3 regions of the Loigolactobacillus backii genome follow, and region 3 is predicted to be linked to each of the others. Evidence: a T-box and tRNA genes for the amino acid it is inferred to sense, from the RefSeq annotation. Region 3 holds a T-box; the other regions hold tRNA genes.
The links. A T-box is a leader RNA that pairs with one kind of tRNA and senses whether it is charged. The one in region 3 lies ahead of AYR53_RS10560 (valine--tRNA ligase), so its partner is inferred to be a tRNA-Val.

Region 1 (9,516 bases), 290 kb from region 3:
TTCGCTTAACTGGCCACTTGGATTACACGCCGAAGGCTTGTCCCAAGTGCGGGATTATCAATGATCAAAAGATTATTAACTACGGCTGGCGCAATACCACTATCAGATTCTCGAAGGTTCTGAGCAACACCGTCATCTTAGCCTTAAAGCGCCGCTATTTCCACTGTAAAGAATGTCACGGCAACTTTCTTGCACAAACATTGGCAGTTCCGAAACACTGTACAATTTCAAACACCAGCCGCAAAGAATGCCTAGAGAAGCTCGGTGAACCGGTCTCTTTGAAGCACATTGCCAATGAAGTATCGGCATCAGATTCATTTGTGGGCCGCCAGTTAATGCGCGCTGAACGAGACTTTCAAACCAATTGGCACTATTTACCAGAGATCATCTTAATGGATGAGGTGAAGAGTACCAAGAGCGCTACTGGTGCCATGAGCTTTGAGTTCATGAATGGCGAAACCCATGAATTAATCGACTTACTCCCTTATCGAACCATCAATAAACTAGAGAAGTATTTTTACCGCTTCGATCAAGCTGCCCGAGAAAACGTCAAAATTATTGTGACTGATATGAATTATACCTACCCCAAGCTTGTGCAGACCGTGTTCCCCAATGCCATGGTGGTCATGGACAAGTTTCATATTATCAACGCCCTAAATCGGGCGTTTAACAAAACCAGAATCAAGGTGATGAAGAAGTTTACCCCGTCTTCTCGCGAATTTCACGCCCTTAAGCGCTACTGGAAGCTGTTGTTAGTACCAACTGAACAGCTTAACTTTGAACAATTCAAAAAGTGGACTAATTTTCCTTACTGGATGGCTGCCACCGATGTTGTCCATCAGCTGTTATCGTTGGATTCAGAACTAGAACAAACTTATCAAGTCTTAAACAGCGTCCGGTCAGCTGTCCAACATCAAGATTGGCATAACTACAATGCGGCATTTTGGAATAACAAAACGTATTCTGAAGAAATGAAGAACACGATTAAAACACTTGAAAGCCATCATGATGAGATTCGTAACACCTTTACCACACACTATTCAAATGGTCCTTTGGAAGGTTCTAATAATAAAATCAAGGCGATCAAACGAGCCAGTTTTGGCTATCGCAGCTTCTGGAGGTTTAGAACTCGAGTACTATACGTTTTCAAAATCAAAACAAAAAGAGCCCTAATCACGAAGTGATTAGAACTCGAAATATGGATTCACCAACAACAGTTGACGAAGAGCCATAAAAAATAGGCATTGTGCCAAAAATAAATTTTGCCGCAATGCCTATTTGTAATTATTCTAGTGAAAGTAACTGTGCCCGAACCAATAACTTACCTTAGTCACACTGCCAAAAATTATCAGGTTATTTAAAGTAATACCGGGTTAATTCTAAAGCACTTTTTTCCATAATACGCTTACCGTACTCAGAAAGCACATCTGGCGTAACAGTTGTCCTATCCGCATATTCCATTGCAATAGCAATTTCATCCTTAACTGAAGATTCAGACGTCTCGTCCACAAAGAAAATTAAGTGTAGATAGAAAGAATCCTTGTAGCGATATAAATTAGAAACGGCCCCATCTAAATGTAGAATCTTAGCTAACTGAACCATGTCTTCAAAATCGTGTAATTTTAAAACAATTTCTTTAGTTGGTGTATCTGGATCATTCAGGTAAGTACCGTACTCATCATCTGAATCGGCAGCCGTACTTTCTTGTTGTGCGTTATCATCTCGCGCCAAAAGTTGCTTTTTTAGTATGTCCGAGACAGCTTCATGGTCAGTATCACTGAGATCATTAATCGGCGTACCGCTAGCCGGCGCGTTTTTACTGATGAATAATTCTAAACCATTCTTATTCGGCAAAACCTGAAAGGTTACAGCGTCATTTGACTGGAATTGATGATCAGTGTCAACTTCCTCAAGAATTGAATAAAAGAAATTTTCAATTTGTTTGTGATTACCTAATAAATCAAGTACGGTAATGCCCCGCTCAGTCAAATCTTCATTTTTTAGCAAGACTCGAATCGTATTTTCGTTAATTCGTTCCATTTCCATGATTGTTGCACCCCGCTTCCCAAATTCAGGTAAAACTATACAAATATATTGTACCTGAAAATACTAGTTTGTAAAGTAACACAACTGATTCATTCGGGTATTTATAGTAACTGATTACGCCAAGAAACACAAGCAATAAAGCGCTTTTAATGAAATTTAGTCGGATCATTAGTGAAATGGATACTTATTCAATTGAATTGATCGCCGGTAAACAAAGAAAGATAGTGGGATAAAAGTCGGTTTTGGGTTTACTGGGTAACGTAGGCCAATCCAATAACCGTAAGATTAGCTGTAGTTAGGCACGTGAACCTGGACTTTTGGCGCACGTTCTAGCATAGTGATCGAAAACAAGAAAAGGCCAGGACTTTTGTCCCAGCCTTCCCAATCCTTTAAGTTAAATAATTTTGTATTAATCGCTGCTAAAATACATTTTCAAATTTAAAATCAGGTAAATTAAATTTGAAAATTATTTTTTTATAATCCTGCTAACATTTGTGCCTTTTTCAATTCTATTGCGCGAACCTTACGTGGCAAGAAACGTCGAATTTCATCTTCATTATACCCAACTTGTAACCGCCGATCGTCCATTATTATTGGTCGGCGCAACAGACCTGGGTATTTAGCAATCAGTGCAATTAATTGGCTTAACGATAACGTCATCAAATCTAAATGTAATTCTTGAAAGGCCTTAGATCGCGTTGAAATAATCTCTTCAGTTCCCCGCTCAGTCATACGTAAAATTGCCTTTATTTCAGCAGCTTCAAGTGGTTTAGCGAAAATATTACGTTCAGTAAATGGAATATCATGTCCCGCAAGCCATGTACGCGCCTTACGACAGGAAGTACAGCTTGGGGATGTATAAAGTGTTACCATTCTATTCGCCCCTTCATCAAAGTTCAATTTAGCCTTAATAGCTATTAATCGATCGTCTTCAATGAATAGTATAAGCGATTTCATTTTAAAAATCTACATCATATAAAATAAATATTTATTATTAATAATGACACATAATGCTTTAAAAAAAGGTAAAACTAAATTATTTTTTAATTTAAAACTACAAATTAATTTGAAGACCTTGTTCAGCACGAATAACCTGACAATCATTACCGGCCGCCACCTGAGTTTCGGTCAATAACTGTTTCAAATCAGTATCCTGGGGTAGATGACTGATTAATTGGTGTTTAACGCCAGCCGTCTTGGCCAACAAACCAGATTGGGCCGACGTCATATGCGCAATCTTTCCAGTTTTTGCCTGTAAAAAATTAGTATCCGTAATTAACCAGTCGGCACCCTTAGCAAATTCAGCAAATTCAGAAAAATAGGCCGTATCTGCCGTATAGACTAGTGTTGCGCCGGTTCTAATTTCAACGACTTTTACAGCATAAGCCGGTACTGGATGAATTGTTGGTAAGAAGGTTAATGAAAAAGGTCCTAAGTTTGTTGTTTGCCCGGCCGTGTAGCTTTCGCCGTGTGTAACCCCCGGTAAAGTTAATGAAGCAAAATGTAATGGATCGGCCGTATGTCCGTAAATTGGCAATTCGGCCTCACGTTTTTTTCCTTGATGTAACTGCCAATAATACTGCAGTACACCAACATCGGCAATGTGATCATGATGGTAATGGCTCAGGACCACCGCATCAAGTTGCAGTGGGTCCAAATGCTTTTGAAGGCTTAAAAGCGCACCACTACCGCAATCAAGTAATAGATTGTAGTCATTCGTTTGTAGTAAATAAGCGCTAGTTCCTACTCCTTTATAAGGGTAACCACCGTAAAATCCCAGTACAGTTAACTTCATAATAAATTCCTCCATTAAATAAATTTACTTTACCTCTATCTTACAACGTTCTATTTAGTAAGACAAAATACAAAGTGCTTGTATTTACTACACTAATTAAAGAGAATCACGTTATAATGTAAGTGGAGTAATTATTTATACTCGAGGAGGAATTATTATGTTAAAAAAAATTCAGGCAACATTTGGTTCACAGGATATCTTAACTAGCTATTTCGATCGTGAACCCCAACGAAATTTATTACTATTAAGACCAGCAGAATCGACTAATGATTTTCAGTTGCTTGACGTTTCGGACCAAAAAAACTTTTTTAACAGTCCAATTTCTTATTCTGTACGGCAACACTTAGGTAAACAAGAATTTAGTGGCTTCTTTAATTTTATGTATTTCACGTTTCCTTCTGAGGACGCCGTCAAAGTCTTTCAATCACAATTTGATCGTGTTGGCAATCAGGCAGCTGGCTTTATCGGCCTCAATGGACTATTCTTACTACGATTAGATGCACCGCAAATTCAATTTGTTGTTCTATCAATTTGGCAACGCGAAGCTGACTACTTTAATTGGCGCAATTCACAGGATTTTTCTCCCTTACTACCCTATTTGCAGGCCGGACCAAATATTCAACAATTTCACCAAACAACCTATACACTTGAACAAACAAACTAAGGCAAAGTCTTAGGTAAGAGTCTAGGAATAAAATCCTGAACTCTTTTTTTGTGACCTTAAACTCAAAAATTTATCCGCCTCAATTAGTAAATTTTACACATAATTAGTTAAGCGGCATTAACAAGGTGCTCATCCATTAACGACTTAATTAATTACGTATTTAGGTCCTTTATCACCTAACATTTTACAACATCAGGCGTAACAGTTCTGACTACAATTGTCGGCAGTACAAACATTAAATGTAATACCCAATGCCTGATCCTTTGAACCGATGCTTATTTATGCTTCAAACTCATAAGCATCAAATACTGCGCTATCAGTTCATATTCGATTGAATACCCACTTCTATAACGCCCTATTATAAATCATTAAAAATATCCGCTAATGGTGAACTTATAATTAACTAAGGTAAATCCATGCTAAAGTGTATAAAAACTTTCTAATATTGACGACCTACTAAATTTAGCAGAATATGGTTTTTACTTGTCGTATCAGCATTAATCAATACAGGCTCAACCTTTGATTTAGCGGCCGCTAAGATTAGTTTTACTTAAATGGTCTAAATTAATTTAATAAAACCAGATTTAATTTTTGAAATAAAAAAATAGACTAATATTTTTATTTCAAAAATATCAGTCTATTAACTATACCGGTGATCGGGGTCGAACCGATACTCCCGTGAAGGAACTGGATTTTGAATCCAGCGCGTCTGCCAATTCCGCCACACCGGCATATTAAGCCATTTTGTAGATTACCACTTAAAAGATAAAAGGCGGTAACCGGATTTGAACCGGTGATAGAGGTTTTGCAGACCTTTGCCTTACCACTTGGCTATACCGCCATCTTTAAGGAACAAATCCCATAAAAGCTAACTGGGATAGCTGGATTCGAACCAGCGCATGACAGAGTCAAAGTCTGTTGCCTTACCACTTGGCTATATCCCAATAAAACAAGGGCGGTAGGTGGGAATCGAACCCACGCGTGCCGGAGCCACAATCCGGTGCGTTAACCACTTCGCCACTACCGCCATAATGGCAGGGATAGTAGGAGTTGAACCCACATCAACGGTTTTGGAGACCGCTATTCTACCATTGAACTATATCCCTATTATAAAAAATGGAGGAGAGTGGATTCGAACCACCGAACCCGAAGGAGCGGATTTACAGTCCGCCGCGTTTAGCCACTTCGCTACTCCTCCATAAATGGCGCGGGACAGAATCGAACTGCCGACACATGGAGCTTCAATCCATTGCTCTACCGACTGAGCTACCGAGCCATTATGATAAACGGTCCCAACGGGACTCGAACCCGTGATCTCCTGCGTGACAGGCAGGCGTCATAACCAACTAGACCATGGAACCGTAGAAATGGAGATTACAGGGTTCGAACCTGTGACCCCCTGCTTGTAAGGCAGGTGCTCTCCCAGCTGAGCTAAACCTCCATTAAGTGACCCGTACGGGATTTGAACCCATGTTACCGCCGTGAAAGGGCGGTGTCTTAACCACTTGACCAACGGGCCGAGATCTCGTGACGGAGAGTAAGGGATTCGAACCCTTGATACAGGTTTGCGCCCGCATACATGATTTCCAATCATGCTCCTTCAGCCACTCGGACAACTCTCCACAGAAAAACTCCGGCTGTCGGGCTCGAACCAACGACAACCTAATTAACAGTCAGGTGCTCTACCAACTGAGCTAAGCCGGAATAAACAAATAGCATGGCAACGTCCTACCCTCGCAGGGGGTGCTCCCCCAACTACTCTCGGCGCTAAGAAGCTTAACTTCTGTGTTCGACATGGGAACAGGTGTATCCTTCCTGCCATTGTCACCACACCACTATCTGAGAACTTTGTGCTCTCAAAACTGGACCTTCTATTTTCTTTGACCTTTGAACACTACGCGGAAACATTGTTTCCGACTTGGTTAAGTCCTCGACCGATTAGTATTGGTCCGCTCCATGCCTCACGGCACTTCCACTTCCAACCTATCTACCTGATCATCTCTCAGGGGTCTTACTTCCATAAAGGAATGGGAAATCTAATCTTGCGGGGGGCTTCACACTTAGATGCTTTCAGCGTTTATCCCGGCCATACATAGCTACCCAGCGCTGCACCTGGCGGCACAACTGGTACACCAGCGGTATGTCCATTCCGGTCCTCTCGTACTAGGAACAGCTCCGCTCAAATTTCCTACGCCCGCGACGGATAGGGACCGAACTGTCTCACGACGTTCTGAACCCAGCTCGCGTACCGCTTTAATGGGCGAACAGCCCAACCCTTGGGACCAACTACAGCCCCAGGATGCGATGAGCCGACATCGAGGTGCCAAACCTCCCCGTCGATGTGGACTCTTGGGGGAGATAAGCCTGTTATCCCCAGGGTAGCTTTTATCCGTTGAGCGATGGCCCTTCCATACGGAACCACCGGATCACTAAGCCCGACTTTTGTCCCTGCTCGACTTGTTAGTCTCGCAGTCAAGCTCCCTTATGCCTTTACACGCTATGAATGATTTCCAACCATTCTGAGGGAACCTTTGGGCGCCTCCGTTACTCTTTAGGAGGCGACCGCCCCAGTCAAACTGCCCACCTGACACTGTCTCCCGCCACGCTAAGTGGCGCGGGTTAGAGTGGTCATACAGCAAGGGTAGTATCCCACCAATGCCTCCACCGAAACTAGCGTTCCGGCTTCAACGGCTCCTACCTATCCTGTACAAGCTGTACAAACACTCAATATCAAGCTACAGTAAAGCTCCATGGGGTCTTTCCGTCCTGTCGCGGGTAACCCGCATCTTCACGGGTAATATAATTTCACCGAGTCTCTCGTCGAGACAGTGCCCAGATCGTTACGCCTTTCGTGCGGGTCGGAACTTACCCGACAAGGAATTTCGCTACCTTAGGACCGTTATAGTTACGGCCGCCGTTTACTGGGGCTTCATTTCTGGGCTTCGCGCCGAAGCGCTAACTCATCCACTTAACCTTCCAGCACCGGGCAGGCGTCAGCCCCTATACGTCATCTTACGATTTAGCAGAGACCTGTGTTTTTGATAAACAGTCGCCTGGGCCTATTCACTGCGGCTGATCGTTAGATCAGCACCCCTTCTTCCGAAGTTACGGGGTTATTTTGCCGAGTTCCTTAACGAGAGTTCTCTCGCTCACCTGAGGATTCTCTCCTCGACTACCTGTGTCGGTTTGCGGTACGGGTAGTTTATTTCTCACTAGAAGCTTTTCTTGGCAGTGTGACATCAGGAACTTCGTTACTTAAATTTCACTCCCCATCACAACTTGTCCGTAAAAGTTCAAGCCTTTAACTCAAACTAAGACTTATTGCTTGGACGCACATTTCCAATCGTGCGTATTCCTTAGCCTCCTGCGTCCCTCCATTGTTCAAACAAAATAAACTAGTACAGGAATCTCAACCTGTTATCCATCGCTTACGCCTCGCGGCCTCAGCTTAGGTCCCGACTAACCCTGGGAGGACGAGCCTTCCCCAGGAAACCTTAGTCATTCGGTGGATCAGATTCTCACTGATCTTTCGCTACTCATACCGGCATTCTCACTTCTAAGCGCTCCAGTCGTCCTTACGATCGACCTTCAACGCCCTTAGAACGCTCTCCTACCACGATCACTAACGTGATCATCCACAGTTTCGGTATTATGTTTAGCCCCGGTACATTTTCGGCGCAGGGTCACTCGACTAGTGAGCTATTACGCACTCTTTAAATGGTGGCTGCTTCTGAGCCAACATCCTAGTTGTCTATGCAACCCCACATCCTTTTCCACTTAACATAAATTTAGGGACCTTAACTGGTGGTCTGGGCTGTTTCCCTTTCGACTACGGATCTTATCACTCATAGTCTGACTCCCGGATAGAACATCAATGGCATTCGGAGTTTATCTGAATTCAGTAACCCAAGACGGGCCCCTAGTCCAAACAGTGGCTCTACCTCCATGATGCTTAACTCCGAGGCTAGCCCTAAAGCTATTTCGGAGAGAACCAGCTATCTCCAAGTTCGTTTGGAATTTCACCGCTACCCACACCTCATCTCAGCATTTTTCAACATACACGAGTTCGGTCCTCCAGTGTGTTTTACCACACCTTCAACCTGGACATGGGTAGGTCACCTGGTTTCGGGTCTACGTCTACTTACTAAAGCGCCCGTTTCAGACTCGCTTTCGCTACGGCTCCAGTTTTTCACTTTAACCTCGCAAGCAAACGTAACTCGCCGGTTCATTCTACAAAAGGCACGCCATCATCCATTAACGGACTCTGACTACTTGTAGGCACACGGTTTCAGGAACTGTTTCACTCCCCTTCCGGGGTTCTTTTCACCTTTCCCTCACGGTACTGGTCCACTATCGGTCACTAGGTAGTATTTAGCCTTGGGAGATGGTCCTCCCAGATTCCGACGGAATTTCACGTGTTCCGCCGTACTCAGGATCCTGAACAGAGGGTTAGCAGTTTGGTCTACGGGATTTTCACCCTCTTTGACGCAGCGTTCCAACTGCTTCGACTACCACTAACTTTGGTAACTCTAATGTTCAGTCCTACAACCCCACTGAGCAAGCTCAATGGTTTGGGCTGTTCCCCGTTCGCTCGCCGCTACTTAGGGAATCGATTTTTCTTTCTGTTCCTGCGGGTACTGAGATGTTTCAGTTCCCCACGTTTACCTCTAAGCTGCTATGTATTCACAACTTAGTAACCAGCGACTAAGCTGGCTGGGTTCCCCCATTCGGAAATCTCCGGATCAAAGCTTACGTACAGCTCCCCGAAGCATATCGGTGTTAGTACCGTCCTTCATCGGCTCCTAGTGCCAAGGCATCCACCGTGCGCCCTTGTTAACTTAACCTATTCAATACCTACGGTATTGTGGTTTTGAGTTTTAGCGATTAAAAAAGCTTTCTTAAAAAACTCATTTAAAACGCAGTGTTCTCGGTTTTTAAACAAAGAAAATAGAATATCCAGTTTTCAAAGTACAAAGTTTTTGAGAGTAAACCTCTCAAAACTAAACAAAGT
Region 2 (9,516 bases), 570 kb from region 3:
ATGACCCGTACGGGATTTGAACCCATGTTACCGCCGTGAAAGGGCGGTGTCTTAACCACTTGACCAACGGGCCATCAAAAAACGGAGAAGGAGAGATTCGAACTCTCGCGCGGTATAACCCGCCTACACCCTTAGCAGGGGCGCCTCTTCAGCCACTTGAGTACTTCCCCAAAATGGGCCTAAATGGACTTGAACCATCGACCTCACGCTTATCAGGCGTGCGCTCTAACCAGCTGAGCTATAGGCCCATATAATGAATAGTTAATTATCAGACAAAGCGGGTGACGAGAATCGGACTCGCGACAACAGCTTGGAAGGCTGTGGTTTTACCACTAAACTACACCCGCATAATTATTAACTATAAGATGGCGCGGGACAGAATCGAACTGCCGACACATGGAGCTTCAATCCATTGCTCTACCGACTGAGCTACCGAGCCATTACGGTCCCAACGGGACTCGAACCCGTGATCTCCTGCGTGACAGGCAGGCGTCATAACCAACTAGACCATGGAACCAATTGCGGGAGCAGGGTTTGAACCTGCGACCTTCGGGTTATGAGCCCGACGAGCTACCAGACTGCTCCATCCCGCGATAATATAAAATGGTTTTACAACATCCACCATAGATGGACCTTGTAGGACTCGAACCTACGACCGGACGGTTATGAGCCGTCTGCTCTAACCAACTGAGCTAAAGGTCCAAGCACTAAAACCTATCGCGGCAAAGGGAATCGAACCCCCGACCTCCCGGGTATGAACCGGACGCTCTAACCTGCTGAGCTACACCGCGATAAACTATCAATCGGGAAAACAGGATTCGAACCTGCGACCCCTTGGTCCCAAACCAAGTGCTCTACCAAGCTGAGCTATTTCCCGAAAAATGCACCCAGTAGGAGTCGAACCTACAACCTTCTGATTCGTAGTCAGACACTCTATCCAATTGCGCTATGGGTGCAAATATTTATTTAATGCCGAGGACCGGAATCGAACCGGTACGGTGATTACTCACCGCAGGATTTTAAGTCCTGTGCGTCTGCCAGTTCCGCCACCCCGGCAAGGTTGAAAAACTCGGAACTAAGCGGAAGACGGGATTCGAACCCGCGACCCCCACCATGGCAAGGTGATGTTCTACCACTGAACTACTTCCGCATAACAATAAAAATGCCGACTAGACGATTCGAACGCCCGACCCTCTGATTACAAATCAGATGCTCTACCAACTGAGCTAAGTCGGCATACTACTTACTTCATACAACTGCGGGTGAAGGGACTCGAACCCCCACGCCTCGCGGCGCTAGATCCTAAATCTAGTGCGTCTGCCAATTCCGCCACACCCGCAAAAACTGGCAATGAGCCGTAACAGGTTCGAACTGTTGACCCTCTGATTAAAAGTCAGATGCTCTACCGACTGAGCTAACGGCTCAAATGGAGATTACAGGGTTCGAACCTGTGACCCCCTGCTTGTAAGGCAGGTGCTCTCCCAGCTGAGCTAAACCTCCAAATGAAATAGCATGGCAACGTCCTACCCTCGCAGGGGGTGCTCCCCCAACTACTCTCGGCGCTAAGAAGCTTAACTTCTGTGTTCGACATGGGAACAGGTGTATCCTTCCTGCCATTGTCACCACACCACTATCTGAGAACTTTGTGCTCTCAAAACTGGACCTTCTATTTTCTTTGACCTTTGAACACTACGCGGAAACAGTTGTTTCCGACTTGGTTAAGTCCTCGACCGATTAGTATTGGTCCGCTCCATGCCTCACGGCACTTCCACTTCCAACCTATCTACCTGATCATCTCTCAGGGGTCTTACTTCCATAAAGGAATGGGAAATCTAATCTTGCGGGGGGCTTCACACTTAGATGCTTTCAGCGTTTATCCCGGCCATACATAGCTACCCAGCGCTGCACCTGGCGGCACAACTGGTACACCAGCGGTATGTCCATTCCGGTCCTCTCGTACTAGGAACAGCTCCGCTCAAATTTCCTACGCCCGCGACGGATAGGGACCGAACTGTCTCACGACGTTCTGAACCCAGCTCGCGTACCGCTTTAATGGGCGAACAGCCCAACCCTTGGGACCAACTACAGCCCCAGGATGCGATGAGCCGACATCGAGGTGCCAAACCTCCCCGTCGATGTGGACTCTTGGGGGAGATAAGCCTGTTATCCCCAGGGTAGCTTTTATCCGTTGAGCGATGGCCCTTCCATACGGAACCACCGGATCACTAAGCCCGACTTTCGTCCCTGCTCGACTTGTTAGTCTCGCAGTCAAGCTCCCTTATGCCTTTACACGCTATGAATGATTTCCAACCATTCTGAGGGAACCTTTGGGCGCCTCCGTTACTCTTTAGGAGGCGACCGCCCCAGTCAAACTGCCCACCTGACACTGTCTCCCGCCACGCTAAGTGGCGCGGGTTAGAGTGGTCATACAGCAAGGGTAGTATCCCACCAATGCCTCCACCGAAACTAGCGTTCCGGCTTCAACGGCTCCTACCTATCCTGTACAAGCTGTACAAACACTCAATATCAAGCTACAGTAAAGCTCCATGGGGTCTTTCCGTCCTGTCGCGGGTAACCCGCATCTTCACGGGTAATATAATTTCACCGAGTCTCTCGTCGAGACAGTGCCCAGATCGTTACGCCTTTCGTGCGGGTCGGAACTTACCCGACAAGGAATTTCGCTACCTTAGGACCGTTATAGTTACGGCCGCCGTTTACTGGGGCTTCATTTCTGGGCTTCGCGCCGAAGCGCTAACTCATCCACTTAACCTTCCAGCACCGGGCAGGCGTCAGCCCCTATACGTCATCTTACGATTTAGCAGAGACCTGTGTTTTTGATAAACAGTCGCCTGGGCCTATTCACTGCGGCTGATCGTTAGATCAGCACCCCTTCTTCCGAAGTTACGGGGTTATTTTGCCGAGTTCCTTAACGAGAGTTCTCTCGCTCACCTGAGGATTCTCTCCTCGACTACCTGTGTCGGTTTGCGGTACGGGTAGTTTATTTCTCACTAGAAGCTTTTCTTGGCAGTGTGACATCAGGAACTTCGTTACTTAAATTTCACTCCCCATCACAACTTGTCCGTAAAAGTTCAAGCCTTTAACTCAAACTAAGACTTATTGCTTGGACGCACATTTCCAATCGTGCGTATTCCTTAGCCTCCTGCGTCCCTCCATCGTTCAAACAAAATAAACTAGTACAGGAATCTCAACCTGTTATCCATCGCTTACGCCTCGCGGCCTCAGCTTAGGTCCCGACTAACCCTGGGAGGACGAGCCTTCCCCAGGAAACCTTAGTCATTCGGTGGATCAGATTCTCACTGATCTTTCGCTACTCATACCGGCATTCTCACTTCTAAGCGCTCCAGTCGTCCTTACGATCGACCTTCAACGCCCTTAGAACGCTCTCCTACCACGATCACTAACGTGATCATCCACAGTTTCGGTATTATGTTTAGCCCCGGTACATTTTCGGCGCAGGGTCACTCGACTAGTGAGCTATTACGCACTCTTTAAATGGTGGCTGCTTCTGAGCCAACATCCTAGTTGTCTATGCAACCCCACATCCTTTTCCACTTAACATAAATTTAGGGACCTTAACTGGTGGTCTGGGCTGTTTCCCTTTCGACTACGGATCTTATCACTCATAGTCTGACTCCCGGATAGAACATCAATGGCATTCGGAGTTTATCTGAATTCAGTAACCCAAGACGGGCCCCTAGTCCAAACAGTGGCTCTACCTCCATGATGCTTAACTCCGAGGCTAGCCCTAAAGCTATTTCGGAGAGAACCAGCTATCTCCAAGTTCGTTTGGAATTTCACCGCTACCCACACCTCATCTCAGCATTTTTCAACATACACGAGTTCGGTCCTCCAGTGTGTTTTACCACACCTTCAACCTGGACATGGGTAGGTCACCTGGTTTCGGGTCTACGTCTACTTACTAAAGCGCCCGTTTCAGACTCGCTTTCGCTACGGCTCCAGTTTTTCACTTTAACCTCGCAAGCAAACGTAACTCGCCGGTTCATTCTACAAAAGGCACGCCATCATCCATTAACGGACTCTGACTACTTGTAGGCACACGGTTTCAGGAACTGTTTCACTCCCCTTCCGGGGTTCTTTTCACCTTTCCCTCACGGTACTGGTCCACTATCGGTCACTAGGTAGTATTTAGCCTTGGGAGATGGTCCTCCCAGATTCCGACGGAATTTCACGTGTTCCGCCGTACTCAGGATCCTGAACAGAGGGTTAGCAGTTTAGTCTACGGGATTTTCACCCTCTTTGACGCAGCGTTCCAACTGCTTCGACTACCACTAACTTTGGTAACTCTAATGTTCAGTCCTACAACCCCACTGAGCAAGCTCAATGGTTTGGGCTGTTCCCCGTTCGCTCGCCGCTACTTAGGGAATCGATTTTTCTTTCCGTTCCTGCGGGTACTGAGATGTTTCAGTTCCCCACGTTTACCTCTAAGCTGCTATGTATTCACAACTTAGTAACCAGCGACTAAGCTGGCTGGGTTCCCCCATTCGGAAATCTCCGGATCAAAGCTTACGTACAGCTCCCCGAAGCATATCGGTGTTAGTACCGTCCTTCATCGGCTCCTAGTGCCAAGGCATCCACCGTGCGCCCTTGTTAACTTAACCTATTCAATACCTACGGTATTGTGGTTTTGAGTTTTAGCGATTAAAAAAACTTTCTTAAAAAACTCATTTAAAACGCAGTGTTCTCGGTTTTTAAACAAAGAAAATAGAATATCCAGTTTTCAAAGTACAAAGTTTTAACAGCAAAGCTGTTAAATGGAGGATAACGGGATCGAACCGATGACCTCCTGCGTGCAAAGCAGGCGCTCTCCCATCTGAGCTAATCCCCCATATTAATTAGAAATGGGCCTAAATGGACTTGAACCATCGACCTCACGCTTATCAGGCGTGCGCTCTAACCAGCTGAGCTATAGGCCCAAACAGCGTCTAATTAATCTATGTTGTGAGAAGTAAACCTCTCAAAACTAAACAAAGTTTCAACAAATCGTGTAGGTTTCCGTAATATTTTCCTTAGAAAGGAGGTGATCCAGCCGCAGGTTCTCCTACGGCTACCTTGTTACGACTTCACCCCAATCATCTGTCCCACCTTAGACGGTTAGCTCCTCATAGAGGTTACCCCACCGGCTTCGGGTGTTACAAACTCTCATGGTGTGACGGGCGGTGTGTACAAGGCCCGGGAACGTATTCACCGCGGCGTGCTGATCCGCGATTACTAGCGATTCCGACTTCATGTAGGCGAGTTGCAGCCTACAATCCGAACTGAGATTGGCTTTAAGAGATTAGCTTACCCTCGCGGGTTCGCAACTCGTTGTACCAACCATTGTAGCACGTGTGTAGCCCAGGTCATAAGGGGCATGCTGATTTGACGTCATCCCCACCTTCCTCCGGTTTGTCACCGGCAGTCTCACTAGAGTGCCCAACTTAATGCTGGCAACTAGTCATAAGGGTTGCGCTCGTTGCGGGACTTAACCCAACATCTCACGACACGAGCTGACGACAACCATGCACCACCTGTCACTTTGTCCCCGAAGGGAAAGCTGTATCTCTACAGTGGTCAAAGGATGTCAAGACCTGGTAAGGTTCTTCGCGTAGCTTCGAATTAAACCACATGCTCCACCGCTTGTGCGGGCCCCCGTCAATTCCTTTGAGTTTCAACCTTGCGGTCGTACTCCCCAGGCGGAATGCTTAATGCGTTAGCTGCAGCACTGAAGGGCGGAAACCCTCCAACACTTAGCATTCATCGTTTACGGTATGGACTACCAGGGTATCTAATCCTGTTCGCTCCCCATACTTTCGAGCCTCAGCGTCAGTTACAGACCAGAGAGCCGCCTTCGCCACTGGTGTTCTTCCATATATCTACGCATTTCACCGCTACACATGGAGTTCCACTCTCCTCTTCTGCACTCAAGTTTCCCAGTTTCTAATGCACTTCTTCGGTTAAGCCGAAGGCTTTCACATCAGACTTAAAAAACCGCCTGCGCTCGCTTTACGCCCAATAAATCCGGACAACGCTTGCCACCTACGTATTACCGCGGCTGCTGGCACGTAGTTAGCCGTGGCTTTCTGGTTGGATACCGTCATAGGACTAACAGTTACTCTAGTCCCTGTTCTTCTCCAACAACAGAGTTTTACGATCCGAAAACCTTCTTCACTCACGCGGCGTTGCTCCATCAGACTTTCGTCCATTGTGGAAGATTCCCTACTGCTGCCTCCCGTAGGAGTTTGGGCCGTGTCTCAGTCCCAATGTGGCCGATTACCCTCTCAGGTCGGCTACGTATCATCGCCTTGGTAGGCCGTTATCCCACCAACTAGCTAATACGCCGCGGGTCCATCCAAAAGTGATAGCCGAAACCATCTTTCATTAAGTGACCATGTGGTCACTTAAATTATGCGGTATTAGCATCTGTTTCCAAATGTTATCCCCCACTTTTGGGTAGGTTACCCACGTGTTACTCACCCGTCCGCCACTCACATCAATTAACTTCCACTGCAAGCAGCTTCTGTTGATATCTGTGCGTTCGACTTGCATGTATTAGGCACGCCGCCAGCGTTCGTCCTGAGCCAGGATCAAACTCTCATATAAAATGAAAATTGATTGCTCAATTGATTTTGTTGCTAGCGAGTTATAATTCAAATTGAATTGACTTCGCAAATGTTTGCTTCTTCCAACCGGTCCGAAGAACGGTTAAAAAAAGACCCTACACATTTGATTTGTCGAAACTTTGTTCAGTTTTCAAAGGTCTACTTCATTGAATCATTGTCAGCGACAACTCAATCAGTATAGCAGATTAAGCGGTTGCTTGTCAAGTAGCAATTTGAATTTTTATTCAATCAATATTCAAGTTTGCTTAACGCGACAACTTTTACAGTTTAGCAAGAATCTAATTCGTTGTCAATAGTTTTCTTAAATACTTAACCAGAAGAAACTGCATTGGCAACAACAAATACTATACCAACATTCATAAAGTGCGTCAAGATAAATCGTAATTTTATTTTTAAAAAAATAGGTTGCCGGATAAACTTACATTTATTAAGTTACAGAAATACTACTTTTCTAACCTTTTTTATTAAAATATGGAACGCCCCGAATATCAATTCGCTTCAATAAACCGTGCAGTTCTCGCGGTGCCTTAAATTGATAACCTTGTGTCTGAAAGACTTTCGCATAGTGATCCATAGTCTTGGTTGAAATTTTTCCCCATTCAAAAATAAATAAAGATAATTTTTTTTGATCAACTTCGACGTTGCTTAACTCGCTTAGACGTAAATCACTGACATCAACCTTTAATTTTGTTTTCAATACCTCCAAAATATTGGCAAGTGGCGTTTTTTGTTCATCAAAATCAGTTAATAATAATTTAAATTGGTCCTCGTGATCTTTAGTTACTAAAAATTCCGGCGCCCCTAATCCATCAAACACCATTATTGTGCCCGCAATTTTTTGCATCTTTATTCCCTCTTACTTTATTACTAGATTTTTTAGTGCATCTGTAATCCAACCTGATAAATTTGCCGCAATTGGCGTAAATCCAATTTTATCATCGCGACTTGTCCAATAATGCTTACGTCGAAATTTAGAGGAAACTTCTGCGTGCTTTTCTAGTGTTCGCATTGATAAACTTATTTTTTGAGTGAATTCGTCAATATCTAAGACTTGAACCTGAACTTTGTCACCAACCTTTAGAAGCGATTTAATATCCTTAACGTAGCCATGCTGGCATTCGGAAATGTGAATTAGTCCCTGAACCTTGTCATCCAAAGCAATAAAAGCACCATAGGGTTGAATTCCGGTCACACAACCAGTAACGACATCCCCAATTTTATAAGTCATTCTAATCACCCCTTTTCGTCTCATTCAAGGTTATATTATAACGAAGCCAATTTATCGGTGCAACTACTGGCCTTAAAAGTATTACTAGCAGATAGATCAATTTTTATTAAATTTTCAAACTAAAAATTAATACCTGCTAGTCACTCATGGAATTTAAAGTCCTTATAACCTTTCCGTAAATAAGATTCGCTATTCAAACACTGCAAAATAATGAGGCCCAGTTACTAACTTCAATTAATTCTAAATTACTGGCCGGAAAACTCAGAAAATCCAACAATTATTACTACTGGAGATTGCGAATATAGATTTTTCACACTAGTAATTGTTTAAGTGTATTAACTAGCTACATTGAGAACCTGAATTTCTGCACCACATAATCATCTACTGACACGAATGAACGAATTGTTAATTTAGAATCAAAATCCCATCAGCCTAAATTAATCCGCAAAAAATCTTTTTACTGCCCAGCTCGTTGAAAGAAATTTCTACATTCGACCGATCATTAACTAACAATTGAAGATACAATTATTGGAACACTTAATCCAATAAGGGAGAGTTGTGAAATAATTCTATGCACATAATTTGAATGGCCAAATAAAAAAGACGGTAAAGAATGGACCAAAAATCGGTTTTGGGTTTCTGGATTAGACGCAGTTAGGCACGTGAACCCAGATCTTTGGCGCTCGTTCTAGAGAAACAATAAAAGGCTCGGACCCTTGTCCCAGCCTCTACCGTTCTTATTTTTTACAACCAGTATTTAAATCCGGAAAAAGTACGTTCGGTCCTTTTCTAAAAACAGATAGCGCTTACTTTCTAATATACGCACACACCAATCAGAAAAAGTTGACCTATTTGTACTGCAATGTACTAATTTAATTAAATTACCAATACAATAACGGAAAAATACTCAGCTACTACTCGAAAAATACGGGAAAATTATTTTGACCAGTATTTCTAATTTAGGCTAACTTACTCAAAAAGAACGGTCACTTAACTCACCAGCACTATTAACAAATATTGTTTCGTTGCTCATTCTAAATAGATAACGTCCCAAGTAACAACGACCATTGTGATTATTGCAAACAATCAATCATAGTTACAGCGTAATAATTGAATAGCTAATGTGCCAAACATTGAGAAGATTACTGTCCCCGACCGCAATTCGGATCCTGCCGTATCCTACCAATTGTCAGCGGCAGTAGAAACAAGCGTGGTCTTCCATTTGCAACAGCATTTTTTCACTTTTCTAAATATTCCCTAGACTTCCTCAATTTTGACACTTGTCATAACAACATCCTCATTGGGCTTATCTTGGGCATCACTGGCAACCTGACTGATCTTTTTAACAATTGGCATGCCAGAAATCACTTGACCAAAAACCGTGTGGTGAAAATCAAGCCATGGTGTACCGCCTTGCTTATACACCGCAATCACTTCTTCTGGATAATTAGCGGCTTGCATTTGTTGGATCATTTGTGCTGGTACATTTTCGTTGGACACAATAAAGAACTGACTGCCATTTGTGTTGGGACCGGCATTGGCCATGGACAACGCACCATTAAGGTTGAAAAGCTCTTGCGTAAATTCATCCGCAAAGGGTCCACCAAATGAGCTTTCACCACCAGTACCTGTTCCAGTTGGATCCCC
Region 3 (9,516 bases):
ACTTGCTGGCGAACGTGTTAAAACGGCGGCGGAAATTTGGCTATAATCCGTCAAAGTTTTATTAAGTTTCAGCTGCTTTTTTAGTTCTTTATTTTCGTGTTGTAACGTTTGGTTTTGAATTTTGGTTTGCGCTAAATCATCAACTTGCGTTTTTAATTGCGCATTTTCCTGATAAGTATTAATTAATGTTCCCACCGAAGTAAATCCGTCCTTGATTCCATTAGTTGGAACCGCGACAACGTGGTCCAAAACACCAACAACATCATTCCCAAATTGTTGAACCAGGGGTGGCGTCTTCTGATTATTACGAACAGTAACCGAATACGCCATGAGGCCCATACTGATAATGATTGCAATCATGACAATAATTAATTTTCGGTTTGAAAAAAACTTCTGCATTGGTTTACCCCCATAAAATCGACATGAAGAAGGCGGGAATCTTTTCCCGCCTAGAGAGTGTTTGGAAAAGCGTTCAGGTTCTACTTCGCACTTGAGGACTATTACTGGCCTCATCGACGATGTTGATCGGACTAAGATAGACCAAGGCCCGAATTGCAGCCTGGACCGTATTTTCCAAACATGGCCTAGTATCGGCTAACGTTTCTTCATCACATCAATATTCTTAAGTGATTCACCGGTTCCAATTGCAACACAATCCAATGGGTCTTGCGCAATAAAGACTGGTACTTTAGTTTCATCAGCAATAACCTCTGGTAGGTGCTTCAACAGAGCGCCACCACCAGTTAATACAATTCCGTGGTCAATGACATCCGCCGCAATTTCTGGTGAAGTCTCTTCTAAGGTTTCTTTAATTGCCACAATAATCTCTGCCACAACTTCTTGAATCGCCTTAGCAATATCAACAGCGCTCACTTCAACTGTCTTGGGTAAACCAGAAATCAGATCACGACCACGAACGGTAATATTATCGCCCTTAGCAGCCTTCTCAACGGAAGCCGAACCGACCTGGACCTTGACATCTTCGGCAGTGCGTTCACCAACTAATAAATTAAAGTTTTGGCGAATATAATAAATAACGGCCTCATCAATTTTATCGCCAGCCATTCGAATCGAACGACTTGAAACAATGCCGCCTAAAGAAATCGTGGCAACATCCGTTGTCCCACCGCCGATATCAACAACCATGCTACCAGTTGGATCCATTACGGGTAGCCCGGCCCCGATTGCAGCAGCAAATGGTTCTTCGATTACGTAAGCATCACGTGCACCAGCCACGCGAGTTGCATCGATAACCGCCCGCTTTTCAACCTCGGTTACGCCACTCGGCACACAAACCATCACGTAAGGTTTACCATTTGAGCGCCCTAAAGCCTTTTCCATAAAGTATTTCATCATGGCCGCGGTTGTATCGTAATCAGCAATAACGCCATCTTTCATCGGCCGAATGGCAACAATGCTGCCCGGTGTTCTACCGATCATATCACGTGCTTCCGTACCAACGGCAACAACGTCACCTGTTTTTGTATTCTTGGCAACGACTGACGGTTCACGGAGTACGATTCCTTTACCGTCAATGTAAACTAATGTATTGGCAGTACCAAGGTCGATCCCTAGATTTTTTGTTCCTAATCCGAACACAATATTCTCTCCTTCAATGATCGCTTAATTAGTGCATTCATTATTATCAATTTAGTATAAGTTAGTGGCATTATAACACACTTCAACCACCGATTGGTTCTTCACCTATGGTCTATCATACCGAATATTAGTAAGAATGATAAGCCCTTTTCAAAACTTAAAGCTTTTTTAGATAAAGCAAACGTTACCATTTAAAAATTGATTAAAAATTAGTACTACTTGTAGAAATCGACTTGCAATTTCACCTCAAAAAAATAAGAGTCTAGGGCTTACCCCCAAACTCTTAATCTAATCATCATTAAGCTTTAACAACATTAACTGCTTGTGGGCCGCGATCGCTTTCTTCAACATCAAAAGTTACTGCCTGACCTTCATCAAGTGTCTTAAAACCTTCATCTTGAATTGCGGAGAAATGAACGAATACATCGCTGCCGTCTTCTCGTGAAATAAAACCAAAGCCCTTCTCGGGATTGAACCATTTAACTGTACCGTGTTCCATAGTATAAAATCCTCCTCGTGCCAATAAGACACTATAAATTTGTAATTCCGATTGGTACGATGGGGAAAGCCCTACTAATGAAACTTCGATCCACTACCTAATAAGAATACAAAGTAATTTTACCATGCCAAATTTACAATAACAAGCGAACACGACTAAAGATCTCCGCGTTCTTTCAGACTTAAATAATCTTTCCCAACAATGAGGTGATCAAGTAACTCAATTCCCATTAATTGACCACAATGGGCCATTCGCTGGCTAAACTTAATATCGTAACTGGACGGTTCCGTCTGCCCGCTGGGATGATTATGTACTAAAATAAAACGAGCCGCAGAAACATCAAGCGCTGGTGCCATGATTTCCCGTGGATGAGCAACTGATGAATTTAAAGTTCCCGTAAAAATTGTTTTTTCTAACAAGATTTGATTCTTAGTATCTAAATACAAAACAATCAGTCGTTCTTGCGTCATTCCCGCTAATTTTTTAATCATCAATTCACCAATTTGTCTGCTGGAAACAATGACCCCATAGCGAAAGGTTGCCGCCTGACAGACCCGCTGGCCAAGCTCAATTGCCGCCTTTAATAAAACTGCCTTTGTTACCCCGACACCCGTAACCGTCTGCAATTCAGCCGGAGTGGCCAACGTTAGATTGGTTAAGTTAGGGTAACGACTTAAAAGTGTCGCGGCAACCATCATCACTGGCTGCTGTTTCGTCCCTGTCCCTAATAAGATTGCCAATAACTGTTGGTTGGACAAAGTAGCCGCGCTAGTTTGTAAGAGTTGTTCTCGCGGTCTAACTTCTAATTCTGTTTGTACTAACACTCGATCACGCTCCTTCTACAAAGGTAAAGTACGCAATCTTAGTGATTTATTTTTTCAAGGTAATCTTTTACCGCACCTAAATTAGGTAACACTGCTAGGGCTTGTTGCCGCATTTCATCAGTTGGTTGAATTAAATCAGGAACAATCAAACAATTAATGTTTGCCGCCTTAGCCGCTAACAATCCATTCGGTGAATCTTCCAAGATCAAAACTTGTTCTTTAGGAAGTGCTAATTCAGTTTGGGCCCGCAAAAATAAATCTGGTGCAGGTTTGCCAGCTTTAACTTTATCAACGGAAACAATCTTTGAAAAGCGATCACTAATGCCACCAGCAACTAAAAACTCAGTAATTTTAGATTTAAAGTTACTGGAGGCAATAATTTTAGCAATTCTCTGTTGATCCAAATAATCAAGTAAGTCATCTAGACCTGGTTTTTTCTTTAAATGTCCTGTGCGAACTAATTCATTTATTCTTTGATACGTTAACTCCATAAAACGTTCGGTCTGTTCTTTGCCGCCAAAGGCCTCATCAAAAAACGCCATCATGTCATCATCCGACGCTCCGATAAACCGCTGGTAATAATCATCAGGAAATGGTAACTTCATTTCCTTGGCCGCTTCAATATTTGCTTGGTTATAGAGCTTTTCCGAATCAAACATTAGACCATCCATATCAAAAATAATTCCGTGAACTACCATAATAACCTCCCTTAAGCCTTAAAGTACTGGCGAACTTCTGAAACAAAATACAGTGAGCCAGTCAATAAAATAACGTCCTCCGTGGATGATTGTTGAACTACCGCTTGAAAGGCCTCCTGCCAGTGTTCAAAAATCGGTATTTTTTTGGCACTATCCGCAGCCAATTCAGCCACGCTTTCAACTCTTGCACCTTGAAATTGCGTTAAAACAAGGTGAACGTTTGGTAGTCCTTCCAACAATTTAAGCATCGTTACCGTATCTTTATCTTTTAACGCAGCAAAAATCAAATAAATTTCTTGCTGTGTAAAATCCTGCCGTAAAGTTGCAGCTAGGGCACGCACTGCAGGTTCATTGTGAGCACCATCTAAAATAATTAACGGTTCATCATTAATTTTTTCCAAACGGCCGGCCCAGATCGATTTAGCCAACCCGTGACGCACACTACGTTCAGTCACTTTTAAACTAGTTTCTTTAGCAAAAATCAAAAATGCGGCAATTGCCACTGCTGCATTATCAATTTGATAATCACCTAGCATTGGCAACACTAAATTTTTGATTACTTGTTGATCGCTAATAAAGTCAAAGGATTCCGCCCAGGTTGGTAGTGTGTTGCGATTAATTGCTTTAAAGTCACCACCCAAACAACTTATGGGGCTGGCCAAACTAGCTGCTTTTTGCTTAATAACTGCCAACGGTTCGGCCGCAATATCACCAACAACGACTGGCCGCCGTTCTTTTATAATCCCAGCCTTATGCTTAGCAATTTTGGGAAGTGTATCGCCCAGCAACGCCATGTGGTCATAACCAATTGTTGTAATCACTGAAACAATTGGTGTAACAACATTAGTTGCATCCGTCAGACCGCCGATACCAACTTCGATAATCGCAACATCGGGTTGTTTTTCAGCAAAATAAACTAGCATTAATAGCGTAATAAACTCAAATTCGGTGATTTGATTGGTTGGATCAACGGCATCTAGTTCAGTTATTTTAGGACCAACCAAATTAACCAAATCTAAAAGTGCTTTATCACTAATTGGTTGACCGTTGAGACTGATTCGTTCATTAAAACGCATTAGAAATGGTGATGTAAAAGTTCCAACCGTTAATCCTTGTTCCTCTAAAAGACAACGTAAATCATTAACAACTGACCCTTTACCGTTTGTTCCGGCAACGTGGATCACTCGTAGTTTTTTTTCAGGATGCTGAAAGGCGGCCACAGCACGTTTAATCCGCTTTAGGCTGCCTTCTTTATGCATTTTTGGTCGATTGTGAATTATGGTTAAGGCGGCTTCGTATGTTTCTGCGTACATTATTTTGGCTCCTCTAATTCCGAATTAAGTTTAGTTTAACACGCGGCCGGGGCAAAAGTCCTAGCCGCTTACTATTTCCGAGCATCACTTTAAAACGCGCACCAAAGGTCTGGGTTCACGTACCTTCCAATAACCACAGTACGATTACTGGACTGGTCTACGTTACGCAGTAAACTAAAAGCCGACCTTTGCCTCACTCCCTCATAAATTTAACAGCAGTTAGCCGCAAAAATAATTGAAGGTTATTTTGAAAAACATAAAAAGCCGCAGATGAAATGTTAATTTTATCTTCGACTTTAAATTAGGATCATTATTTGTTTGCTTTCAATTCATTAATTCGCTCATTAGTTGCAGTTAACTTATTCAAATAGTCTGCACGTTTTTCTCGTTGTTCATTAACAACTTTTTCGGGAGCACTTTGAACGAAACGCTCATTACCTAATTTCTTATCAGCCCGATCAACTTCGGCCTGTAATTTTTTGGCCTCACCTTGTAATCGAACAATTTCTTGATCAAGATCGATTAATTCTGCAAGTGGCACGTAGATTTCGGCGCCAGTTATAACCGCAGACATTGCTAACTTAGGCGATTTAACGTCATCCCCAATTTGTAATTCCTTTGGATGAACAAAACGCTCAATATACTCACGGTTGGCCTGATAAGTTTGTTCCGTGGCCTTATCGGTGGTCTTAATTAAGACATCGATTGGGCTGGATAATGGTGCATTCACTTCTGAACGGATATTTCGAACCGATCGGATTAAATCAATTAACCGTGACATTTCACTAACGGCCGCCTCATCAGCCAAATCAGCGTGTTCCACTGGATAGGCCGCAGTGACAATTGACTCACCATCATGTGGCATGTTCTGCCATAATTCTTCAGTCACAAATGGCATGATTGGGTGCATTAATTTTAAGGTTTGGTCGAGAACATAAGCAAGTGCGTGCCGTTTAGCAGATTTAGCTGTCTCGTCAGTACCGTAAAGAACTTCCTTACTCATCTCAATATACCAATCACAAAGATCGTTCCAAATAAAGTTGTACAACAAACGACCAGCCTCACCAAAATCAAAATCGTCAAATAGTCGTGTCACATCTTTAATGGTTGAATTTAGCCGGCTTAAAATCCAGCGGTCAGCCAAATCACGATCAGCCTTATCCGGCAAACTTGGCACAGTCATCTCACCAAGGTTCATGATTACAAAACGACTTGCATTCCAAATCTTATTAATGAAGTTCCAGGCCGCGTCCATTTTGTCGTAAGAAAAACGAATATCCTGGCCTGGTGTTGATCCAGTGGTTAAGAACCAGCGTAAGGCGTCCGCACCATACTTCTCGATAACTTCCATTGGATCAATCCCATTACCTAATGATTTACTCATCTTGCGACCTTGTTCATCACGAATGAGGCCATGAATCAAAACATTTTTAAATGGCCGTTGACCAGTAAATTCGAGACTTTGGAAAATCATCCGGGAAACCCAGAAAAAGATAATGTCGTAGCCGGTCACTAAAGTACTAGTTGGAAAATAACGTTTAAAATCGGCGGCATCTGTATCCGGCCAGCCCATCGTTGAAAATGGCCATAAAGCACTACTAAACCAGGTATCTAAAACATCGGAATCTTGTTCCCAATTTTCAGCATCTTCTGGTGCTTCCATCCCAACGTACGTTTCACCAGTTTGCTTATTATACCAGGCCGGAATTCGGTGGCCCCACCATAATTGGCGGGAGATGACCCAATCGTGAACGTTATCCATCCACTGAGTGAAGGTATGTTCAAATCGTTCGGGAACAAAATTAACTTTCTGATCACTGGCCTGATTCTTGAGAGCTGCTTCAGCTAATGGTTTCATTTTAACAAACCACTGCGTGGACAAACGAGCCTCAACTTGAACACCAGTCCGTTCTGAATGACCAACACTATGAACAATTGGGTCAATTTTTAACATGTAGTCTTGATCCTTTAGATCGGCCACCATTGCCTTGCGCGCTTCAAAGCGATCCATGCCTTCATACTTGCCAGCATTTTCATTCATACTGGCATCTTCGTTCATCGTATTAATTCGTTTTAAATCATGCCGATTACCAACCAAGAAATCATTAGGATCATGCGCCGGTGTGATTTTAACCATCCCAGTTCCAAAATCCATATCAACGTATTGATCAGCAATAATTGGAATGTGCCGACCTTGTAATGGCAAAACAACTTCGCGACCAACCAAATCCTTGTACCGTTCATCTTTAGGATTTACAGCAACCGCAGTATCACCAAACATTGTTTCTGGACGTGTGGTTGCAATTTCAATGTAGTGTTTGCCAGCAAAAGTGTACTCAGGGTCAACAAATGGGTACTTAACGTGGTAAAAGGCCCCTTGATCATCCTTATGGATAACTTCAATATCGGATAACGCAGTTCGCGCCTGAGGATCCCAATTGATGATGTATTCCCCACGATAAATTAGGCCCTTTTTATATAAATTAACAAAGACCTTACGAACGGCCTTGGATAAACCGTCATCCAGCGTGAAACGTTCCCGGGAATAATCCACGGAAATTCCTAACTTGGCCCACTGTTGGTGGATAATATCACCATATTCATGAACCCAGTTCCACACTTCTTTAATAAACTTTTCCCGTCCAAGATCGTAACGGGTGATACCCTTTTCACGTAAATGGGCCTCTACTTTAGCCTGTGTCGCAATCCCGGCGTGATCCATTCCTGGTAACCAAAGCACATCATAGCCTTGCATCCGCTTTTGGCGAATAATCATATCCTGCAAAGTTGTATCCCAAGCGTGACCAAGATGTAGCTTTCCCGTCACATTTGGCGGTGGAATGACAATTGAGTAAGGTTTTGCATCTGGATTGCCAGATGGTTTAAATAAATCTTCGCTGAGCCATTCATCGTACCGACCGGGCTCAACTTGTTGTGGATCATACTTCGTTGACATTTCTTTTTTATCAGCCAAATCCATCATCTCCTCGATAATTAAAAACTCAAACAAAAAAGCATTCATCCTAATTAATAGGACGAATGCTTAAATTCGCGGTACCACCTAAATTGCGCTATTGCGCCACTTCATCACGTTAACGAACTACTTGTCCGGCTAGACCTACTCACTTCAGTCTAACAGCTCACAAGTTACCTTCACGTTTAAGTGGGTAAAGTTCTCTCAGCCAATGAACTTTATCTCTTAGCCCCAAATTTAGACGTTACTTTCTTGCTCAATGCTTTGATGTTACTGTAGCAAAAATTAATGAGCAGGTCAATAGCCATAAGTCTGAGTTGGAAAACTATTTTGATTCGTATTCCATAATCAAATTAGGCCAATCGCATTTAAAAAGCGACTTTCTGTGCTTATTCACATACTTGCCTAAAGTAAATCAGCAATTTCTGCCTGATCTTGTTCCAAGAAATGCTGATCAGGTCTGATTTCACTAGTTTTAATTCCGGCAATTGATTCCGCCATCAAGCCTTCAACATCGATTAATTTCTCATAGTTTCTCGTTTTTTCCATGTTAGGGTGTGTCTTTGGTGCCGGTGGTGCAAAGATTGTACAGCAATCCTCAAACGGCATAACTGACAAATCAAAAGTGTCAATGTCCTCAGCAATCTTAATAATCTCATTTTTGTCCATTGAAATAACGGGCCGTAAAATTGGTGTTGTTGTCACATCATTAATTGCGGCCATACTTTGCATTGTTTGCGAGGCCACTTGACCTAATGACTCACCATTAAAGATGGCCAGGCCATGGTGCATTTCACGAATTTTGTCCGTAATCCGCAACATCATTCGCCGCTGAATGGTCATCAAATAACCTTCGGGCACCTTATTCTTGATTTCTTCTTGAATCTTAGTAAACGGTACCTCAATAAACTGAATACTTCCTGCATAAGGAGCAATTTTAGCGGTTAGTTCTTTTGCTTTGGCCAACGCCTTTTCACTTGTATATGGTGGGCTAAAGAAGTGGACCATTTGTAAATCAACACCGCGCTTCATTGCTAAGTAACCTGCAACTGGTGAATCAATCCCCCCAGATAGCATTAACATACCACGACCGGCCGTTCCAACCGGTAAACCACCGGCACCAAGAATTGTTTGACTTGAAAGGTAAATACCATCAAGTCGAACTTCAACGCGCAAGGTAATATCTGGTTTATGCATTTGCACGGTTAATTCAGGAATTGCGTTTAAAATAATGTCACCTAAATCAGCATTAATTTCGTTGGTATCCATTTCAAAATTATGGTCAGCCCGGCGCGTGTTAACCTTAAACGTCGCACCTTGCTGTACTTGTTCTTTTAACATGGCAATCGCCGTCTGGCGAACAGCATTCATATCACGTTCAACACGAATCGTTGGTGAATAATTTTGAATACCAAAGACTAAACCCAATTTTGCCATAACTGCCTGACTATCTTCACCATTCAAAATGATGTGTAGCCGATCACGTTTGGCGTGAATTTGTAATGCCGGAAATGCCTGAAGTGCCTTCATCGTGTTACCAAATAACCGATTAATGAAATCACGGCGGTTTTTACCTTTGGTGGACAACTCGCCATAACGAACCATGATC

Region 1: it has a tRNA-Val gene. The T-box ahead of AYR53_RS10560 (valine--tRNA ligase) is inferred to sense a tRNA for this amino acid. The anticodon was not compared.
Region 2: it has a tRNA-Val gene. The T-box ahead of AYR53_RS10560 (valine--tRNA ligase) is inferred to sense a tRNA for this amino acid. The anticodon was not compared.

Annotation. Positions count from the first base shown of each region.
Region 1 is NZ_CP014873.1:2,600,712-2,610,227, forward strand. It holds gene AYR53_RS11945 (ISL3 family transposase) at 1-1,184, shown strand, start outside; gene AYR53_RS11950 (adaptor protein MecA) at 1,354-2,046, opposite strand; gene AYR53_RS11955 (Spx/MgsR family RNA polymerase-binding regulatory protein) at 2,521-2,919, opposite strand; gene AYR53_RS11960 (MBL fold metallo-hydrolase) at 3,101-3,841, opposite strand; gene AYR53_RS11965 (antibiotic biosynthesis monooxygenase family protein) at 3,999-4,505, shown strand; tRNA gene AYR53_RS11970 (tRNA-Leu) at 5,153-5,236, opposite strand; tRNA gene AYR53_RS11975 (tRNA-Cys) at 5,276-5,346, opposite strand; tRNA gene AYR53_RS11980 (tRNA-Gln) at 5,378-5,449, opposite strand; tRNA gene AYR53_RS11985 (tRNA-His) at 5,460-5,532, opposite strand; tRNA gene AYR53_RS11990 (tRNA-Trp) at 5,538-5,611, opposite strand; tRNA gene AYR53_RS11995 (tRNA-Tyr) at 5,623-5,703, opposite strand; tRNA gene AYR53_RS12000 (tRNA-Phe) at 5,709-5,781, opposite strand; tRNA gene AYR53_RS12005 (tRNA-Asp) at 5,793-5,866, opposite strand; tRNA gene AYR53_RS12010 (tRNA-Val) at 5,874-5,946, opposite strand; tRNA gene AYR53_RS12015 (tRNA-Glu) at 5,953-6,024, opposite strand; tRNA gene AYR53_RS12020 (tRNA-Ser) at 6,037-6,127, opposite strand; tRNA gene AYR53_RS12025 (tRNA-Asn) at 6,137-6,209, opposite strand; rRNA gene rrf (5S ribosomal RNA) at 6,221-6,337, opposite strand; rRNA gene AYR53_RS12035 (23S ribosomal RNA) at 6,424-9,349, opposite strand.
Region 2 is NZ_CP014873.1:1,744,361-1,753,876, reverse strand. It holds tRNA gene AYR53_RS07885 (tRNA-Glu) at 2-73, opposite strand; tRNA gene AYR53_RS07880 (tRNA-Ser) at 83-170, opposite strand; tRNA gene AYR53_RS07875 (tRNA-Ile) at 175-248, opposite strand; tRNA gene AYR53_RS07870 (tRNA-Gly) at 277-347, opposite strand; tRNA gene AYR53_RS07865 (tRNA-Phe) at 367-439, opposite strand; tRNA gene AYR53_RS07860 (tRNA-Asp) at 444-517, opposite strand; tRNA gene AYR53_RS07855 (tRNA-Met) at 520-593, opposite strand; tRNA gene AYR53_RS07850 (tRNA-Ile) at 629-702, opposite strand; tRNA gene AYR53_RS07845 (tRNA-Met) at 718-791, opposite strand; tRNA gene AYR53_RS07840 (tRNA-Pro) at 804-877, opposite strand; tRNA gene AYR53_RS07835 (tRNA-Arg) at 883-956, opposite strand; tRNA gene AYR53_RS07830 (tRNA-Leu) at 971-1,056, opposite strand; tRNA gene AYR53_RS07825 (tRNA-Gly) at 1,079-1,150, opposite strand; tRNA gene AYR53_RS07820 (tRNA-Thr) at 1,164-1,236, opposite strand; tRNA gene AYR53_RS07815 (tRNA-Leu) at 1,258-1,339, opposite strand; tRNA gene AYR53_RS07810 (tRNA-Lys) at 1,352-1,424, opposite strand; tRNA gene AYR53_RS07805 (tRNA-Val) at 1,428-1,500, opposite strand; rRNA gene rrf (5S ribosomal RNA) at 1,511-1,627, opposite strand; rRNA gene AYR53_RS07795 (23S ribosomal RNA) at 1,715-4,640, opposite strand; tRNA gene AYR53_RS07790 (tRNA-Ala) at 4,795-4,867, opposite strand; tRNA gene AYR53_RS07785 (tRNA-Ile) at 4,882-4,955, opposite strand; rRNA gene AYR53_RS07780 (16S ribosomal RNA) at 5,053-6,621, opposite strand; gene AYR53_RS07775 (hypothetical protein) at 7,093-7,485, opposite strand; gene AYR53_RS07770 (CvfD/Ygs/GSP13 family RNA-binding post-transcriptional regulator) at 7,498-7,869, opposite strand; gene AYR53_RS07765 (peptidylprolyl isomerase) at 9,127-9,516, opposite strand, start outside.
Region 3 is NZ_CP014873.1:2,309,816-2,319,331, forward strand. It holds gene mreC (rod shape-determining protein MreC) at 1-399, opposite strand, end outside; gene AYR53_RS10535 (rod shape-determining protein) at 595-1,599, opposite strand; gene AYR53_RS10540 (cold-shock protein) at 1,898-2,098, opposite strand; gene radC (RadC family protein) at 2,254-2,922, opposite strand; gene AYR53_RS10550 (HAD family hydrolase) at 2,961-3,620, opposite strand; gene AYR53_RS10555 (bifunctional folylpolyglutamate synthase/dihydrofolate synthase) at 3,632-4,933, opposite strand; gene AYR53_RS10560 (valine--tRNA ligase) at 5,244-7,913, opposite strand; T-box leader at 7,962-8,176, opposite strand; gene thiI (tRNA uracil 4-sulfurtransferase ThiI) at 8,313-9,516, opposite strand, start outside.